DNA from 2 places in the Vibrio sp. QJM3NY_27 genome. Region 1 is predicted to be linked to the other one. Evidence: predicted binding sites of a transcription regulator. Region 1 holds the regulator's gene; the other holds the start of a gene.

Region 1 (9,953 bases):
ACTTCTTAGCGCGTTGAGTGTTTAAATTTGACCCTTTCTCCGTCTAAATAAGCCAGTTAAACCTGTTAGCCCATTCGTTAAGCGTTTAAATTCGGGCGCTACGCGTCTCTTACTCCTCTGACGCTGATCACTTTTTATAACATTTCTCCCTCTTAAGGCTAAGTTTTTAGCCTATGCAAAATTATTCGCCTTATTTCGTCTCGAACCCAATATACCGCAATGCCAGTAAGGCTTTGCCGTTGCAGGTTATACGTTTAGGTAAAAAAAGCTTCATAAAACAGATTAATTGATGCATAAATAGTCACAGGTAGTGACGTTTAGCTGGTTGTTAGGGATAGCTAAAGAATAATCTACTATTGAAAACGTTAATTAAATGTAAATATAATGCTGCAGCGGGATTATGGCGAGAGAAAATATCTTTGTCTCACTTATGAACCAGTACGCTTATTTGCGAAGCTTGCGGTATCGAAAAGGAATGTACGATGACAGTGGAAAAAAAAGTAGAACGTAGTCTGTTTAATGAGGTGATGGTGCCTTGTTATAACCCAATGGAAATGATCCCGGTAAAAGGGCAAGGCGCACGCGTTTGGGAGCAACAAGGCCGAGAATATATCGACTTTGCTGGTGGTATCGCTGTGAGCTGTTTGGGTCACTGTCACCCAGCAATGGTTAACGCAGTTACTGAGCAAGCAAACAAGATTTGGCATTTAAGTAATGTCATGACCAACGAACCTGCATTGCGTCTAGCGAAGAAGCTAACCGACGTATGTTTTGCAGAAAAAGTATTCTTTGCCAACTCTGGTGCAGAAGCGAACGAAGCTGCATTGAAGCTAGCTCGTCGTTGGGCTGCGGATGTTCACGGTCCTGAGAAATCTGAAATCATTGCATTCAAACAAGGTTTCCACGGTCGCACTTTCTTTACCGTAACGGTGGGTGGTCAAGAGGCTTACTCTGATGGCTTCGGTCCTAAACCGGGCGATGTAACTCACCTGCCTTACAACGATATTGCCGCGCTAGAAGCGCACATCTCAGATCGCACATGTGCAATCATGATGGAACCTCTGCAAGGCGAGGGCGGTATCATATCTCCAACATCTGAGTTCGTGAACACGGTTCGTGAACTGTGTGACAAACACAATGCGCTGCTTATCTTTGATGAAGTGCAAACAGGTAATGGCCGTACGGGTAACTTTTACGCTTACCAAGGCCTAGGTGTGACACCTGATATCCTAAGTACAGCGAAATCACTAGGTGGCGGTTTCCCAATCGGCGCAATGCTAACGACCACCGAACTCGCGACACACCTAAAAGTCGGTACACACGGTTCTACTTACGGCGGCAACCCACTGGCGTGTGCCGTTGCTGAAGCGGTTGTTGATGTCGTTAGCCAACCTGAAACGCTAGCTGGCGTGAAAGAACGTGAAGCAATGTTCCGTGATGGTTTAGCTAAGATTAACGACAAATACCAAATATTCAGTGAAGTTCGCGGTAAAGGCTTATTGCTAGGTGCTGCACTTAATGAAGCATGGCAAGGTCGTGCTCGTGATGTATTAGTAGCAGCAGGCGAACAAGGCTTGATGGTACTGGTTGCGGGTGCAAACGTGGTTCGTTTCACGCCATCATTGGTTATCACTACACAAGAAATTGAAGAAGGTTTATCAAAACTAGACAAAGCAATCGCTACGCTAGTTTAGCCTGAGCGGCGTCATAGGAATGATCGCCATTAGAGCGATCCCATGACGTACTGCTAAAGGCCCAAGATTCTCGTTTTGGGCCTGTTTTGCATCTGGAGGGAATATTGATGCTAGTTGTTCGCCCAATAAAATTATCTGATTACGATGCGTTGCATACCTGCGCGGTTGAATCTGGTCACGGATTCACATCTCTTCCGGTTAACGAAGAACTGTTAACCAACCGTATTACTCACTCTGAATACAGCTTTGCTAAACAAGATGTGACTGAACCCGGCGACGAAGGCTACCTAATGGTTGGCTTCGATACCGAAACCGGAGAAGTCGCGGGTACCACAGGCATCGAAGCCTCAATTGGCTGGGATGTTCCGTTTTACTCTTACCACATCAGCAAAGTGGTTCACTCATCGCAGAAGCTTGGCGTTAATAACGTCGTGAAGCTACTTACTTTCGGCAATAACTACACCGGATGCAGTGAAATCTGCACACTGTTCTTACGTCCTGCTTTCCGTGGTGGATTGAATGGTCGTTTGATGTCTAAGTGTCGCTTCTTGATCATGTCAGAACACCCAGAGCGTTTCTCGAAAACGATTTTTGCTGAGATGCGTGGCGTATCAGATGCAGAAGGTAACTCTCCTTTCTGGAAATGGCTGCAAGAGCATTTCTTCTCGATTGATTTTACGCTCGCTGATTATCTAACGGGTATTGGTAAGAAAGGCTTCATTGCTGACCTAATGCCGAAGTTACCTATCTATGTGAACCTACTGAGCAAAGAAGCTCAGGCAGTAATTGGAGTGGTTCATGACAATACGCGCCCTGCACTTAAGTTGCTGGAACGTGAAGGTTTCACCAACCGTGGCTATGTCGACATCTTTGATGGGGGCCCAACGGTTGAGTGTGATCTAAGAAATATCGAATCAGTGCGTCATGCGATTCGAGCTCAAGTGACAATTGCAGAGCATTCAAGCTCTAAAGACTTCCTAATTGGTAATACCTCGTTTGAGAACTTCCGCGCAGTAGCCGCGAAAGGCGCGTATGACCAAGCTAGCGACACAGTGATTTTATCATCTGAAGTAGCAAGCGCTCTTGAAGTAAAAGAAGGCGAATTCGTTCGCATGTTGGCTCAATAAGAGCGGCGATTATCTGTCGAAGATTTTAAGGATAGAAGTATGACTCAGTGGATAGCAGGACAGTGGGTGGCAGGTCAAGGCGACGCCATGACATCAGTAAGCCCATATAATAATGAAGTCGTGTGGCAAGGCGATAGTGCAACTCCAGCACAGGTTGAATCTGCAGTAGCAGCGGCGCGTGACGCTTTCTTAGTATGGAAAAAGATGAGCTTTGCAGAGCGCGAAGCGATCGTGTTGAACTTTGCTGAGAAGGTAAAAGAGAACAGCGAAGAAATTGCACAGATTATTGCAAAAGAGACGGGTAAACCGATTTGGGAAACTCGCACTGAAGCGGGTGCGATGGCGGGTAAAATCGCTATCTCTATTCGTGCTTACCACGAACGTACGGGTGAAGCTTCACGTGAAGCCGCAGGCAACCAAATCGTACTGCGTCATCGCCCATTAGGCGTAATGGCGGTATTTGGTCCTTACAACTTCCCTGGTCACCTACCTAACGGTCATATTGTTCCGGCACTGCTATCGGGTAATACCGTGGTATTTAAGCCGTCAGAGCAGACACCTTGGACGGGTGAGTTTGCGATGAAGCTATGGCAAGAAGCTGGCCTTCCTGCTGGCGTGATTAACCTAGTGCAAGGCGCTAAAGAGACAGGTATCGCACTGGCTGATGCTAAAGGCCTTGATGGCGTGCTATTCACAGGTAGTGCGAATACTGGTCATATCCTTCACCGTCAATTCGCAGGTCAACCGGGCAAGATGTTAGCGCTAGAGATGGGCGGCAACAACCCTATGGTGATCACTGACCAATTTGGTGATGCTGACGCGACGGTTTATACCATCATTCAATCGGCTTTCATCAGTGCGGGTCAACGTTGTACATGTGCACGTCGCTTGTATGTGCCTGTTGGAGAGAAGGGCGATCAACTGCTGGACAAGCTCGTGGCTGCGACCTTGAAGATTCGTGTCGATCAGCCATTCGCTGAGCCTGCACCATTCATGGGGCCACAAATTTCTGAAGCTGCGGCTAAATTCATTCTGGACGCGCAAGCTAATCTGCAATCGTTAGGTGGTGTAAGCCTAGTCGAAGCAAAGGCGGGTGAAGCGGCGTTTGTTTCTCCGGGTATTATTGATGCAACCAACATTGCTGAATTACCAGATGAAGAGTACTTCGGTCCATTGCTGCAAGTAGTTCGTTACCAATCGCTAGAGCAAGCGGTTGAATTGGCTAATGACACGCGCTTTGGTTTGTCTGCAGGCCTAGTTTCAACAGACGATTCTGAATGGGAATACTTCGTTGACCATATCCGTGCAGGTATTGTTAACCGTAACCGCCAGCTAACAGGCGCAAGTGGTGATGCACCATTTGGTGGCCCAGGTGCTTCAGGCAACCTACGCCCAAGTGCTTACTACGCGGCTGACTACTGTGCTTACCCTATGGCATCAATGGAAGGTGGTGAAACTCAACTGCCAGCGACATTTAGCCCAGGTATTGAGCTTTAGTTTAAGCTCTTAAGCTATAAGTTCATGAATCATAAGCTTATGAGCTCTAGGTTCATGAATAACAGATTCATTCGTTAATTGTGTAATGAGGAAGCGGTGTTATCGCTTCCTTTTTCCATCACGTCCGACACCTAGATTGGGCGGTAGATAATAATAGAACAAGTATGTCACAGGCTGATGGCTGCTGACCCTGTGTCCAGCCTCTCCCTCTCTAATCCAAATTACTAGCTTGCTAGAACCTCTGACAAGGAGTCACCATGACGCCCGATCTACTCTTTAAATCACTATGGGACGATTACATTCACAGGCTTTGCCCATCGGCTGAGAAAGTTCATCATCTGCTTAAAGAAGACGAAGCCCTGATTAATGATCATATTGCACTGCGTACTTTCAATGTTGCACCGCTGGGCATTGAAACACTGGCCAAGCCTTTTCTTGAGCTAGGTTATAAAGCGTGTGGCGATTACTTGTTTGAAAGCAAGAAACTAGTGGCTAAGCACTATGAGCACCCAGACCCAAACCAACCGAAAGTGTTCATTAGTGAGTTGAAGGTAGAAGAGTGTTCAAGTGACTTACAACAGATCGTTGCTAAGTTGGTTGAGCAAGTGGACGTAAGCAAGCTTCAAGGCCATGAGTTCTTGTTTGGTGGTCGCCTTTGGGATCTGAGTTTCGCGGATTTCCAAGTGCTAGCAAAAGAGAGTGAATACGCGTCTTGGCTAGCGGCTCATGGTTACGGTGCCAACCACTTTACGGTGAGTGTGAACCAGCTTAATGAGTTCGATGAAGTACAGACTGTGAATGACTATTTGAGTGATTCAGGTTTCACTATCAATGCATCTGGCGGTCAGGTTAAAGGCTCTCCAGAGGTCTTATTAGAGCAATCATCTACAATGGCAGACAAAGTGCCAGTTTCATTTGTTGAAGGCAATGAGGTGATTCCTGGTGGCTTCTACGAGTTCGCTAAGCGTTATGCGATGGCGAATGGTGAGATTTATACAGGATTTGTTGCAGCATCGGCTGACAAGATCTTTGAGAGCACCAACGGTTAAAGAAAGATACGAGCACGGGCTTTACCCTAAAGATGCGGGTACGCTTCGCTTTGAGAGTGTTTGCGCTTGGACGCGGGAGGTGCTCCATTCGCATCTCGCATCTGCTCTCTAGATCTTTAGAAAACAAAAAAGCCACCAAATTTGCATTTGGTGGCTTTCAAATTTTTGGCTCAGTTAATCGAGATTAACGAGTGCCGTATACCACGATAGTTTTACCGTGTGCAGAAATTAGGTTCTGCTCTTCTAGCATCTTCAAGATACGACCTACTGTCTCACGAGAACAACCAACAATCTGGCCAATCTCTTGACGAGTGATCTTGATTTGCATGCCGTCAGGGTGAGTCATTGCATCTGGCTGTTTCGCTAGGTTAAGTAGCGTTTGAGCGATACGACCTGTTACGTCAAGGAACGCTAAGTCACCAACCTTTTGGCTAGTTACTTGTAGACGGTTTGCCATTTGCGCTGAAAGGCGCATTAGGATATCTGGGTTCACTTGGATAAGTTGACGGAATTTCTTGAAAGAAATTTCAGCTACTTCACAAGGAGATTTTGCACGAACCCATGCAGTACGCTCTTGGTCTTCTTCGAAGAGGCCAAGTTCACCAATGAAGTCACCTTGGTTTAGGTAAGAAAGAATCATTTCCTTACCTTCTTCGTCTTTGATAAGAACTGCCACAGAACCTTTAACGATGTAGTACAAGGTTTCTGCCTTTTCACCAGCATGAATCAAAGTACTTTTTGAAGGGTACTTATGAATATGACAGTGTGAAAGGAACCACTCTAATGTTGGATCGGTTTGGGGTTTACCTAGAACCATAATATCTTACTTCCTCTGCAGGGTATGCTTGCCGCTTTCCGTATTTTAGCTAAGCCTGGATTGACTTGTAGGATAAGAGCACTCGTTGAGCGCTGCAAGCTATCTTGTGTTTCGTTTAAGAATAGTATCCTTTTTCAGGTACTATTTCTTGATTTTAATCGTGACCAAGCTACGATTTTTTACGCAAAATTGTGCACATGATCACGGTATGAAAAGTAATCAACCAGAATGGTGTCTTGTTAACCTATTTTTCCGGTTTCGATGAGCTGTTGTAGGATGGGCCTTACAATGAGCTCCATAGCAAAACTCATCTTGCCGCCTGGCACCACAAGCGTGTTGTGGCGTGACATAAATGAGCCATCTATCATAGCTAGAAGGTAGGGGAAATCGACGTTTTTGATGCCACGCAAACGTATAACCACGAAGCTTTCGTCTAAACTTGGAATCCCTTTAGCGTTCAGTGGATTCGATGTATCTACGGTTGGAACACGCTGAAAGTTGATGTGAGTACGCGAAAATTGTGGGGTGATGTAATTAAGGTAATCATCCATTGAGCGAACAATGGAATCCATTACTGCTTCGCGTGAGTGCCCACGATCGCGTGTGTCACGAACGAATTTTTGGATCCACTCAAGGTTGACGATTGGCACCATACCGATCAGCAAGTCGACGTGCTGTGAGACATTGATGTCGCCATCTACCACGCCACCATGAAGACCTTCGTAGAACATCACATCGGAATTTTCTGGGATCTCTTGCCATGGCGTAAAGGTGCCTGGCATTTGATTGTAAGGCACGGCTTCATCGAAGGTATGTAGGTAACTACGGACTTTACCCGTGCCTTCATTACCGTATTGACGGAAGAACTCTTCTAATGCGCCAAAATCGTTGGCTTGTGGACCAAAGTAGCTGATGTGCTTACCTTGCTCGCGAGCCTTACGGATCTCGACATCCATCTCTGGTCGAGTGAAGCGATGGAAACTATCCCCTTCAACCCAAGCGGCCTTCACGTCCATCATATTGAACATTTTTCGGAAGGCTTCTGAGGTGGTGGTGGTGCCGGCTCCTGATGAACCCGTCACCGCAATAATTGGATGTTTAGCGGACATGACAACCCTTGTCTTTTGAGTAACTTACTTGTTAGCAATCGTTTACCACTATAACACGGCTCCTTTATGAGCGCAGCTTAGAAGCGTTTTGTGACTTGAATATCAACGGTTTCATGCAGCTCAGAAAACACGATGCTGACTTCCTTTGAGGCTAATTGATGTTTCACTTGATCAATCTTGTTTTGCAGTGAAACCTCTACGTCGCCGTAGTCTGTGCCTTCACGCAGCACGAATTCTTTAATGAGGTTTTCCAGTGTTTCTGGCGCAATGTCTTGCCATGGGATGATCATAAATACTTCTCTCTTTTATGTTCATAAATAGGTTTATTGATGTGTTGATTACTGTGTCTAGTGACGTCTACTACTCAGTCCTTAAAAAAGGCTCGGTCATTATGCCGAATCTTGGATACTTTCATAGTAAGCAGGCAACGCTTCTTCTAACCAAAACCTTGGTTTGAGCGTGCTACCGGTAATGAACCCCACATGGCCGCCTTTTTGAAACAGGCGATAGTCGATGTTGTCAGGCAACACGAACTTTGGAATTACGTCGTCTGTCATAAACGGATCGTCTTTGGCATGGATGATCTGAGTCGGTAGTTTAATCTTATTAAGTTTTGGAAGCGCTGAGCACTGAGCATAGTAGTCCTGAGCATTCTTGAACCCGTGCAGAGGCGCAGTAATCCGTTCATCAAACTCATACAGCTTGTCTATCTTCTTAATGGTTTCGGCGGTGATATCGAGCTTTTCTTGCAACAGCTTAATCTTTTTCAAGGCATTCGATTTGAGAGAGTTGAGCAGGTACTTTTTATAGAGCTTAGAGAAACCTCGCTCAATACGACTAGAGCAACAAGCCAGATCAAAAGGTGCAGAGACAATCGTCGCCGCCGACAGCAATGGGTCGTCCGCGTACTCAGCCAAATAGTTCGCCAGCATGTTACCGCCCAAAGAGATACCAACCGCTACCTTAGGGTTATTGGGAAACTGGGCGTGTAGATGTCTTAGGAAAAAGCGCGCATCTTCGACTTCACCTGAATGGTAAGCGCGAGCCAAGCGATTGGGCTTTCCGCTGCAGCCTCTAAAGTGCATCATTACTGATAGCCAGCCATCTTTAGCAAAGGCATTCATCAGTCCGTTGGCATAAGGGCTTTCAAAGCTTCCCTCTAAGCCATGGAATAGAACGAATATCGGCTTGTTACTTCGAGCCTCATTACTTGGGGTGTCACCCTCTGGCGATTCGCTCCAAGCAAGATCGAGAAAGTCACCGTCGGGTGTTTCTAAGGTTTGCCATTGAGGGTCAAACAATGCCTGCTTTCTAATAAATCGTGGCACTAAGGTTTGTAAGTGCGGATTAGATAAACCAGCGGCTGCGGTAAATATTGTCATAAAAACAGTCCATGCTTCTTTTATGGGCTTTGATAAAGTGTTGAGCTTTTAGCGAAACGCCCACGTTTTTATTTGAGCTTGGTTGATTCTCGGTATAAGCGCAAGGGTTTCACTGATACGGGTTACAAAAATAGGATGTAGGTAACTGGTTGAATATTGTCGAGATTGAGCTTCAAACATATTGCCAGTCATGCGCGCCACTCCCGTGTGAAAACGAAGAGCGATACTACCAAGGTAAGCTTGGATCTTGATTGAAGATTAGAGAAAGGAAACGCGTTAGGGTTGGGGTGCTGGTTCAGAAAAAGCGTCGTAGAGGTTTTCTGCCCCTAATAAACGACAGTATTGAAAAGCGAGTGGTGATTGCTGGTTAGCCGTAAGCTGAAGAGAATTAATGCAGTCGACGAGATCAGATTGCTGTTGCTTCTCTAACTGCAGTTCAAATTGGAGAGCTTCACGGTAGAGGGAATCGACGACTTGAGGTTTGAGGTGCTTACGCAGCTCTCGATAGCTATGAAGCAGGGTTTCAGAGCGGCTTAAGCACTGTTGTACCTTGTGCCACTCTTCTTCGGCAAAAGACAATTGCTGCTCATCGAGCCATTTGAGAAGCAGCAGTAGATTGACGTTGCCGTGGAACTGGTTTTGCAAAGCTAGGCACGCATCCTTTACACCGCGCACACTGTAATACTGAAGGCTAAATTGCCATAGTCGTTCCAGTGTTAGTGATATTGGTGCGTGCTCTGGGCTCATAAGCTATCCATATCCTGTTCCATCTGCTCAAGCTCTTCTTGAGTGGACATCCAATCCATTTCAACTTCTTCTAGCTGTGACTTACTGCTCGCTTGGAGAGCGAGTACTTTATTCAGTTTAGCCTTATTTTCAGCTTCATACAGTGAAGTGTCGGATAATTCTTGCTCAGCTTCTTCGAGAGATAGCGTTAACTTATCCATCTGCTTTTCAAATTGAGTCAGCTTTTTACGAAGTGGTGCCGTCAGTTTACGGAACTCGGCTTCTTTACGTTTCTGCTCTTTTTTCGCTGCTGCACTGTTGGCTCCGTCTTTTGCTGGTGCCAATGCTTGTGCTTCTTTGCGCTCAACTTTCTGCTGTTCGGTTAGCCACTTGTAGTAATCGCTTAAGTCACCATCAAACGGTGCCACCTGACGGTCGTGCACAAGGTATAAATCATCAGTAGTCGCACGAAGTAGGTAGCGGTCGTGCGATACGATAACCATCGCGCCTTCAAACGTTTGTAGGGCGAAGGTCAACGCCTGACGCATGTCG
Region 2 (9,953 bases), on a different replicon from region 1:
AGCTAGGTCACGGTACAAACCAACGGCCATGCCTTTCTCTTCAGCAAGAGACTGTGCATCGTTGATTTGGCAATCCGCTAACCACTGCAGGTACATGTAAAGATGAACATTCTCTAGGTTCTCTTTAATGTATTTCTGTGTCGCTGGGCTTTCGAATGTACGATACTTCTCTGGGAATACTGGCCAGCCCCACATACCTGAATCTTCGGCATGTAACTCACCGTGCAGAGCATCAAACGCCGCTTGATGCATCAGGCTTTCACCACCTTCTTCTACAAACGCTAAGAACGCTTGTGCACGATCGCTGTTCTTGTCTAGATGACGAGTCTTAAATTCTGCGAATAACAGAGGCAAGATACTCATCTTAAGCTCAGACACTTCGGTGTAGTTTACCCAGTGCGCTTCACGAGCTTTTTGTAGACGCTGTTGGAATTCAGCGCTGCCTACCGTTTGTTGTGCTTCAGCACTTAATGCGAATTCAGGTACTGAGCTCACATCAATGTATAAGATGTTCAACCAACGACGTGACGACGGGCTGTATGGGCTCGCGCCTTCTGGGTTCGCTGGGAATAATGAGTGAATTGGGTTTAAGCCAACAAAATCACCACCGCGAGAAGCGATATCAGCAACAAGCTGTTTAAGGTCACCAAAATCACCAATACCCCAGTTGTGCTGAGTTCTTAGTGTGTACAGTTGAACACTTGGTCCCCAAAGCTTTTTGCCTTGCTCGATTGGTGACTGCTTGAAACACGCTTTTGGCGTAATGATCAATGTCATCTCGTAAGGCTTCTTACGGCGCTTACGGCTCACAATCAGCTTGTGGTAACCCCATGCCAAATCACTTGGCAATGCAAACACTAAAGGGCCACCCTCGGCACGCTCGTCACGAACGACTTGAGATTGAAGATAGCCTTCAAGTACCTCTCCTTGCTCGGTTTCTAAGCGCCAGCTGAACTCACTTTCACGAGCACTAACACCTAGATTAAGCGCCACCTCTACTGGCTCACCGTCACGCAAGACAAGAACTGGGTCTAGTACATCTTTTTTGTGTTTTCTTTCTGCAGATTTAAGCAGTGCATCATCGCTGCTTGTATCGTAGCCCAATGAAGCCAATAGAGACGTAATCGTCTCTTCTGATACTTGTGCTTCATCGCCCCACGCACTAACGTAACTGTCGGCAATATTTGCCATTTCTGCGACTTGTTTTAATACGGTCTGTTCTTTCATCGCTCTCTCCGAAAACGTTCTGACGCTTTCAATTTTGTAGGGTTGTTAATTTAATTTTTTACTAATCAATTAGCTTGTGACAATCAGTTTGTAAGCATCGCTATCTTTATAAGCCATCTATTTGCCCACAAGCTAATTGAGCCAAGGCAGAAACTGCCTTGGCTACTTTGGAAGTATTAACGGTTAACCGCTTCAAGTTTCCAAATGTTGTTCACGTAATCGCGAATAGAGCGGTCTGATGTGAACTTACCAACCAATGCTGTGTTAAGAATCGCTTTCTTAGCCCAACCTGCTTGGTCTTTGTACTGCTTGCCCATGTCTTCATGTGCTTTCACATAAGATGCGAAGTCAGCAAGACATAGGTACGGGTCGCCACCGTCTAGTAGGCTATCAAACGTTGCACGTAGAAGGCCTGGTTGACCTGGAGAGAACTCATCGCCAGTCAGTAGGTCTAGAGATGCTTTCAGCAGTGGGTCTGCGTTGTAGTAATCGTATGGGTTATAACCCTGAGCTTGCAATGCCACTACACCATCAACGTCTAGGCCAAAGATGTAGATGTTTTCATCGCCAACTTCTTCACGAATCTCAACGTTTGCACCATCCATCGTACCGATAGTTAGCGCGCCGTTTAGCGCCATCTTCATGTTGCCCGTACCTGATGCTTCTTTACCAGCTAATGAAATTTGCTGAGAAACGTCTGCCGCAGGAATAATGATTTCAGCCATGCTTACACGGTAGTCAGGGATGAATACCACTTTCAGCTTGTTGCCAATGCGAGGGTCGTTGTTAATCTTCTCTGCGATCTTGTTAACCGCGAAGATGATCTCTTTCGCTAGGTGGTAACCCGGTGCTGCTTTTGCTGCGAAGAAACATACGCGTGGCTCACACTCGAAACCAGGTTCGTTAAGAATACGGTGGTACAGAGATAGAATGTGTAGCAAATCTAGGTGCTGACGCTTATATTCGTGAAGACGCTTGATTTGCACGTCGAAGATAGCGTTAGTATCTAGCTCGATACCCATGTTCTCTTGAACCCAATCAGCAAGGCGCTGTTTGTTTTCTTTCTTAACAGCCATGAATTCTTTTTGGAATTTCGCGTCTGTTGCAAACTTAGCGATGCCTTCTAGCTGCTCAAGTTTTGCTGGCCACTCAGTGCCGATCTTGCCAGTAATTAGCGTAGATAGCCCTGGGTTACAGAACTTCAACCAACGACGTGGCGTGATGCCGTTCGTTACGTTAGTCAGTTTGCCAGGGAAGATTTCGTTGAACTCTGGGAACAAGTCTTTCTTAACCAGTTGAGAGTGAAGCGCAGCTACACCGTTTACTTTGTAAGAGCCAATCACACATAGGTTTGCCATGCGAACCATGCGGTGGAAACCTTCTTGGATGATAGAAAGCTTCGCTTGCTTCTCACCGTCACCAGGCCACATCTTGCGAACTTCTTGCATGAAGCGGTGGTTGATTTCAAAAATGATTTCCATGTGACGTGGAAGAAGACGGTTGATCAAAGATTCAGACCAAGTCTCTAATGCTTCTGGAAGTAGTGTGTGGTTCGTGTATGCGAACGTATGAGCACTGATTTCCCAAGCTTGGTCCCAAGTTAAACCTTTCTCATCGATCAGGATGCGCATCAATTCAGGGATAGCGATCGTTGGGTGCGTATCGTTCAGTTGAATCGTTTCTTGCTTAGGCAGATCTTCTAGAGAGAAACCTGCTGCTTCGTGACGACGTAGAATATCGCGAACAGACGCTGCTGAGTGGAAGTACTGCTGCATTAGACGCAGTGTCTTACCTTTCTCGTGGTTGTCGTTCGGGTAAAGTACTTTAGTGATGTTGCCTGCATCGATTAGCGAGTGTTGCGCTTCGAAGTAGTCACCGTTGTTAAAGCTTGCTAATGAGAATGGTGCGATTGCCTGACATTCCCAAAGACGCAATGGGTAAACTGTGTTTGACTCGTAACCTACGATAGGTAGATCCCAAGGCATTGCTTTCACTTCCATACCCGGAACCCAAGTACGAACTTCTTTACCGTCGATATATTCAACTTCTACATGACCGTAAAAACCAATGTGTTGTGCTAGTTCTGGACGAGCTACTTCCCATGGGTAACCTTCAACACCACGCCATGCGTCAGGTGCTTCTTGTTGACGACCGTCTTGGAAAGACTGTTTGAATAGACCGTATTCGTAGTGAAGACCGTAACCTACTGTTGGGTATTCTTGAGCGGCACAAGAATCCATGAAACAAGCAGCAAGACGACCAAGGCCACCGTTACCTAGTGATGGGTCACGTTCTTCTTCTAGAAGGTCAGTTAAGTTTTGACCTAGCTCTTCCATTGCATGAGTGATTTGCTCATACAGACCCATGCTGATCAGGTTATTACCTGTTAAACGACCAATCAAAAACTCTAGTGAAAGGTAGTTAACGCTCTTCGCGTTCTTAATTTTTTCGTCATTTTCAGTTTCTAACAGATCAAATGTTGTCAATTCTGCTAGCGCACGCCCCATTGCTAGGTACCATGCGCGGCTATCTGCGTTTTCAATCGTTGTTGCGTAGGTTGCAGATAAATGCTTCTTAACGCTTTCTTGGAACGACACTTTATCGAAAGTTTTTTGCTGAGTTGGTTTCATTTCAGAAATCTCGCTTTTAATAGTTCTAATTCATCTGTCACATATCGTGCATGGTCACCATTAACTAAACATCCTCCCGCTAACGCGACAAACTAGGAGTAGATGGGAGGGCGTAGGGGGCGTACCGACATAGGGTTAGTGATCTGACTCTCATGTTCTGACTTCGAACAAAAACTTGGAGTGACTAAGATCACAAGCTCCCGTTCGATAACTTACCTTCAATTGATGTGACTTTTATTTAACCGGATTAAAGTCATTATCAAATTTGATATTCAGATCACGAAAATAATTTCTTCCTCTCATCTTTTGCATAGATTTACGTGTTGGGATGAAGGATGTCACATTCACAAACCAACCCGCTATGTGAGCAAAGTCTCAAATAAAGGGCGTAGAAGCCTAAAAACATGCAGGAGTGCAAGGTTTCTGAGGAGGATCATAGTCGGTGCCGTTTTGCTTCACGTAATATGATTGAAGACTTAAGTAATTAGGCTGATGTCATTCGATTACACTCAACGATAGATTGAGGTAATCCAGAACATAAGCCACGGAATAGGTGAAAAACTTCGACATGTGGATCCCTTCGAAACTGACTCGTCCCGGCCGCTTACATAATGCAATCCTACGACCTAGGGTTCTCGATCTGCTCCAACACGCAGATTGCTATAAGCTTGTATTATTCCGCTCTCCAGCGGGGTACGGCAAAACCACAATGGCAGCTCAATGGCTGGTAGATAAGCCCAATGTGGGTTGGTACAGCATTGATGAAAGTGACAACGATGCCTTTCGCTTTATCAACTACCTAATGCAATCACTCAATAAAGCGACTCAAAATGCCTGCCCTAATGCCCAAAAGCTGGCAGAAAAGCGACAATTTTCATCGTTGCATTCTTTGTTAAGTGAAGTGTTTGCTGAGATGTCTGAATTCCATCACGAATGTTTCCTTGTGTTGGATGACTATCACTTGGTCAACAATGACGATATCCACGAAGCTATGCGCTTCTTCCTTAAACACATGCCTGACAACCTGACGCTTGTTGTGACTAGCCGCGGGACACCACCACTTGGCACTGCAAACCTTCGTGTTCGTGATCTGATGATTGAAATTGGAAACGATTCGCTGGCTTTTGATACTGAAGAGACGACGCGCTTCTTCAATCAACGTGTCGCCGATGGCGTAGATGACACGACCGCTGGTAGTATCTGTACTTATGTTGAGGGGTGGCCTTCGGCATTACAGCTTATTGCCCTTCAAGCTCAACATCAAAAACGTACCCTTGCGCAATCTGCAGAATCGTTCTCTCACTTTAACCATGCCCACCTTTGGGATTACTTGGTTGAAGAAGTATTCGATCTACTGGATAAAGAAACCCGACAGTTCTTGATGCAGTGTTCAGTACTTGATCATTTCAATGACGAATTAGTCTGCGCGCTTACACAGCGTGAAGACGCACTGGGTATGATCGAATCACTCAACCGATTTGGCTTATTCATCTACCCGCTTGAAGGCGAGAAAAACTGGTACCGATTCCACAATCTATTCGGTGAGTTTCTTGCCCATGAGCGCCAAGCTCGAATTCCGCAACAAGAAGCCGAGTTGCACCGGAGTGCCGCGAAAGCGTGGATCAAACAGAAAACGCCTCATCAAGCACTGCGACATGCACAACGTGCTGAAGATCCAGAGCTGATCATCCAAATCCTGACTGAACACGGTTGGCCGATGTTCAACCAAGGTGAGCTTTCATCATTAGAGATGGCGATCAAGCAACTGACTACGGATCAACTATACAGTGAGCCGAAGCTATCAATGCTGCGCGCTTGGCTGGCACAAAGTCAGCACCGTTATGATCAAGTGGGTACTTTGTTGGAAGAGGCTGAGACTCAATATCAAGCTCGAAACATTGAACTCGATACTCAGCAACAAGGCCAATACAACGCCTTGCGCGCCCAAGTTGCCATCAACAGCAATGAGCCTGAGAAAGCATTGGAATTGGCTGAGCTTTCGTTGAGCCAGTTGAACACCACCGTTTATCGTAGCCGCATTGTCGCAACCTCGGTTGTGGGCGAAGTGAATCACGTAATGGGTAACCTAAGCCGTGCGCTACCGATGATGCAACAAACAGAAAAACTGGCACGTCAGTATCAGGTTTACCATCAGGCTCTATGGGCAATTCTGCAGCAAAGCGAAATCTTGATTGCTCAAGGTTATGTTCAAGCTGCATTTGAGCTACAAGACAGCGCATTCAAATTGATCGAAGAGCATCAACTTCAATACGTTCCTCTACATGAATTTTTGCTGCGTGTTCGCGCTCAGATCTTCTGGTGTTGGAACCGACTAGATGAAGCGGAAGAATGTTGCTACAAAGGCTTAGATATCCTTGGTCACCACTCACCAAGTAAACACCTGCACAGTTACTCAATGCTGGCTCGAATTTCATTGAGCCGTGGCGAGATTGATAAAGCGTCGAAGTTTATCGACCAAATTCAACACCTGCTACGTCAATCAACTTACCACGTAGATTGGACCGCAAATGCTTCTCTTTCTTTGATTCTATTCTGGCAAGTAAAAGGCAATAAAGAGGCAATCCGTGATTGGCTAAGCGTGGCGGTTCGACCTGAATCGGCAAGTAACCACTTCTGCCAGCTTCAATGGCGAAACATCGTACGTTCTCACATCATCCTTGAGCAGTATGAAGATGCGGAAGAAGCGCTGATTTTTCTTAAGAGTGAAGCGCAGCGTTCACATCTGATTACAGACACCAACCGAAACTTGATCGTTGAAGCGGTGTTGCGTACACAAATTAACGATGAAGACAGCGCACGCGTGCTACTTGAAGAAGCGCTTCATATGACCAACCAAACCGGTATGGTTGGTAACTTCTTGGTCGACGGTGGGACTATCGGGCATATCTTGGATAAATTGAGCAACAAGCCAGGCTTAGGTGACTTAGAACGCCATCGCGCTCAACAGATCATGAAAGATATCTCAACCACCCAACGCAGCCGCTCGGTTCACTTCGATGAAGACTTTGTTGAGAACTTGGTTAATCACCCGAATATTCCTGAGCTTGTGCGCACTAGCCCACTCACCCAGCGTGAATGGCAAGTACTTGGTCTGATCTATTCTGGGTTCAGTAATGAGCAAATCGCTCAAGAGCTCGATGTAGCGGGGACCACGATCAAAACTCACATCCGTAACCTTTACCAAAAGCTGAACATTGCTAACCGCAAAGAAGCAATCAGCACAGCAGAGAACTTGCTGCAATTGATGGGGTACTAAAACGGATTCGAGATTGATTCGAGATTGATTCGAGATTGATTCGAGAAAAGCTTAAGCTAGTCACCAATGGTGGCTGGCTTTTTTTTCATCTGAAGTTTAGAGCTTAAAAATGTAGGAACTGGAAAAGAAAAAAGACAATCACCAAACGACAGGCAAAAAAATAGCCAACCGCAATAATCGCGATTGGCTCTATATATTTGTGAACAAATCATAAGTTCACTAACAACGTCAGTTGGCTAGGTGACCCTCGGCTTAAGAAGGGTCAATGAATTTAATGCAGTTAGCGTGCCAACTTTAATTCGGCGTTTTATAAGCCCTGCATCGCATAAAAACCATGAATTTGTCATGCGAATTGCAAAGTGCATTTGCATAATGCAACCAAGATGCAATATTGATAAGAGATCAGTTTCATCTCTGCTCTTAATGACAAATTACTAAGTGGTTGTATTTTAAATGTAAGGCAAATGTTCACTTCAACTTATTGCCTTACAATTAAGAGAGTAATAAAAGCCCTTCCCCAATGGCATATTCATACTTTTTTTACACTAAAGTTTGTATACTGCACAAAATCACCCTCAACTCTATGAAGCAATGAACTACTTAAGTACTTTTTTCAAAGGCATGGCAATGGGCGCAGCAGACGTTGTTCCTGGCGTGTCGGGCGGAACCATCGCATTCATCACTGGTATCTACGATACGCTGCTAGAAAGCATTCGCAGGATTAACCCTAGCGTACTTGGCTTATGGAAACGCGAAGGCTTCAAAGCCGCGTTTAACCACATCAATGGTTTCTTCCTGATTTCACTGTTCGCAGGCGTATTCACGAGCATTGCGACATTTGCAAAACTGATTTCTTGGTTATTAGTCACCCACCCCGTTCCACTGTGGTCTTTCTTCTTTGGCCTGATCTTGGTGTCGGTTTTCCATATTCTTAAGCAAGTAGAGAAGCGCGATATGATTCGATTCGTGTTTTTGCTGCTTGGCGTTGCTTTCGCCTATAGCATTACCGTGCTTAAGCCGCTGCAAATGGAGCCTACCAGTATCAATATCCTCATTGCGGGTGCGATTGCGATCTGTGCGATGATTTTACCGGGTATCTCGGGTAGCTTCATTCTGCTATTGATTGGTATGTATGGTCCGGTTCTTGGTGCGGTTAAAGAGTTCCAAATCGATGTGCTTGCGCTATTCCTTAGTGGCTGTGTGATTGGCCTACTGACTTTCTCGCACGTACTTTCTTGGTTACTGCGCTCATTCCGCGATTTCACACTAGTGTTCTTAACTGGTTTGATGATCGGTACGCTGCCTAAGATTTGGCCGTGGAAAGAGACCATCAGCTGGCGAACAAACTCAAAAGGTGAACAAGTTCCTCTGATTCAAGAAAACCTATCACCGTTTGATTTTGAAGCCGTAACCTCTCAGCCTTCTCAGCTGGTAATGGCGATTGTGATGATGTTGGCTGCTATTGCCTTGGTTCTAGGACTAGAGAAATTTGCAGAGCGCAACGTTGACTAATCATTCAACCAACTTCTGGAAAGCGTTTAGAACGGATAATGCTTAGAAATACTAAGCTCACTTCTCGATTGAACAGACAAAAGCGAAGCCAATGGCTTCGCTTTTTTAGTTCTACCATACGCACAAAATTGCTTTTTGATACAAGCACGTATTGAGGGGTATGATAACATCGCCGCTCTTATAAAATTAGATGAGAACACGACATGCACCCAGCATTAAAGGTGGTGGCTCTTGGCATTGCTCTCGTGGCAGGTTTTTATGGGCCGCAAGTATTTCAAAAATTTAAGTCGGTCATTGAGCACTCAACTGCCGAAGTCAACTTGGATGACTACTGCATGCTTTCAACCACATCGTGTGAGCAGGAATCCATTTCAATGTCGCTTGACCGAGAAACCGCGCAACCTCTTCTACCCACAAAGATAAAGGTAGTTTGGGAAGGTGCTGCATCTGAGACACTGATGTTATCGCTCACAGGTTTAGAAATGGAAATGGGATCAGCGCGTTTTCAATTAAAGAGCATTGGCAACAATACCTATGAAGGTGATGTGATTTTACCTGTATGTACTTTAGATAAAATGACATGGGTCGGTGAACTCACTGATGGTGTCGATACTGTAAACCCTGCAATAAGGATGGCAAGATGAGTAGAAATTGGTCGTTAGCATTGGTTGTCGCTTTTGTACTTGGCTTTGGTGTCAAAAGCTATCTTGATGGGCAAAACGAAGTTCAAGAACAACACGCTGCAAAACAAGAGTTCTCCGCTACGACTCTTTTCGGCAAAGACAACCAACCAACGGAAATCTTTGACCAAACCGATGACAGAATTCGTATCGTTTACTTCGGTTTCACACGTTGCCCGGATGTATGCCCCACTTCTTTGGCTATGTTGGCCGGAGCACTTAACCAAGTTTCTGATGAAGCAAAAGCCAAGATTCGCCCAATGTTTGTTTCTCTTGATCCTGAACGTGATGCCGCTGAAGCCTCGTATGAATACGCGCAATATTTCCACCCGATGATGGAAGGACTAAGTGGTCCATTGGATGTCACCACTACTCTGGCTCATAACTACGGCGTTATTTTCAGAAAGACCAAGCTTGAAGGTTCAGAGTTGGAATACACCCTAGACCACAGCTCATATTTTTATTTTTTAAAGCCCGACGGTACTTTGATTACCAAAGTACCTCATACGTTAACGCCAGCACCAATTGTTGAGGCTATCAACAAGCTGACGCAGTAAAACGTAAAAACAAAGAACTTAACCAATAAAGTTCAAACATAAAGTCAGGTCCCAGACCAAAACATAAAAA

The links. Region 1 encodes CRP, which controls carbon source genes, mostly activating them, when cyclic AMP is high. Its sites were predicted from a motif close to TGTGANNNNNNTCACA; they were not measured.
Region 2: the regulator CRP is predicted to act here: its motif matches at 4,220-4,235, upstream of malT (HTH-type transcriptional regulator MalT).

The regions. Positions count from the first base shown of each region.
Region 1 is NZ_CM173511.1:3,199,140-3,209,092, reverse strand. It holds gene AC3CIA_RS14465 (aminodeoxychorismate/anthranilate synthase component II) at 1-17, shown strand, start outside; gene AC3CIA_RS14460 (aspartate aminotransferase family protein) at 483-1,694, shown strand; gene astA (arginine N-succinyltransferase) at 1,802-2,821, shown strand; gene astD (succinylglutamate-semialdehyde dehydrogenase) at 2,861-4,318, shown strand; gene AC3CIA_RS14445 (DUF1338 domain-containing protein) at 4,576-5,367, shown strand; gene crp (cAMP-activated global transcriptional regulator CRP) at 5,552-6,184, opposite strand; gene AC3CIA_RS14435 (phosphoribulokinase) at 6,424-7,293, opposite strand; gene AC3CIA_RS14430 (YheU family protein) at 7,371-7,583, opposite strand; gene AC3CIA_RS14425 (hydrolase) at 7,683-8,675, opposite strand; gene AC3CIA_RS14420 (TIGR02444 family protein) at 8,952-9,422, opposite strand; gene AC3CIA_RS14415 (ABC transporter ATP-binding protein) at 9,419-9,953, opposite strand, start outside.
Region 2 is NZ_CM173512.1:962,750-972,702, reverse strand. It holds gene malQ (4-alpha-glucanotransferase) at 1-1,227, opposite strand, end outside; gene AC3CIA_RS20055 (glycogen/starch/alpha-glucan phosphorylase) at 1,404-3,857, opposite strand; gene malT (HTH-type transcriptional regulator MalT) at 4,426-7,134, shown strand; gene AC3CIA_RS20045 (polyprenyl-phosphate transporter) at 7,726-8,646, shown strand; gene AC3CIA_RS20040 (hypothetical protein) at 8,850-9,290, shown strand; gene AC3CIA_RS20035 (SCO family protein) at 9,287-9,883, shown strand.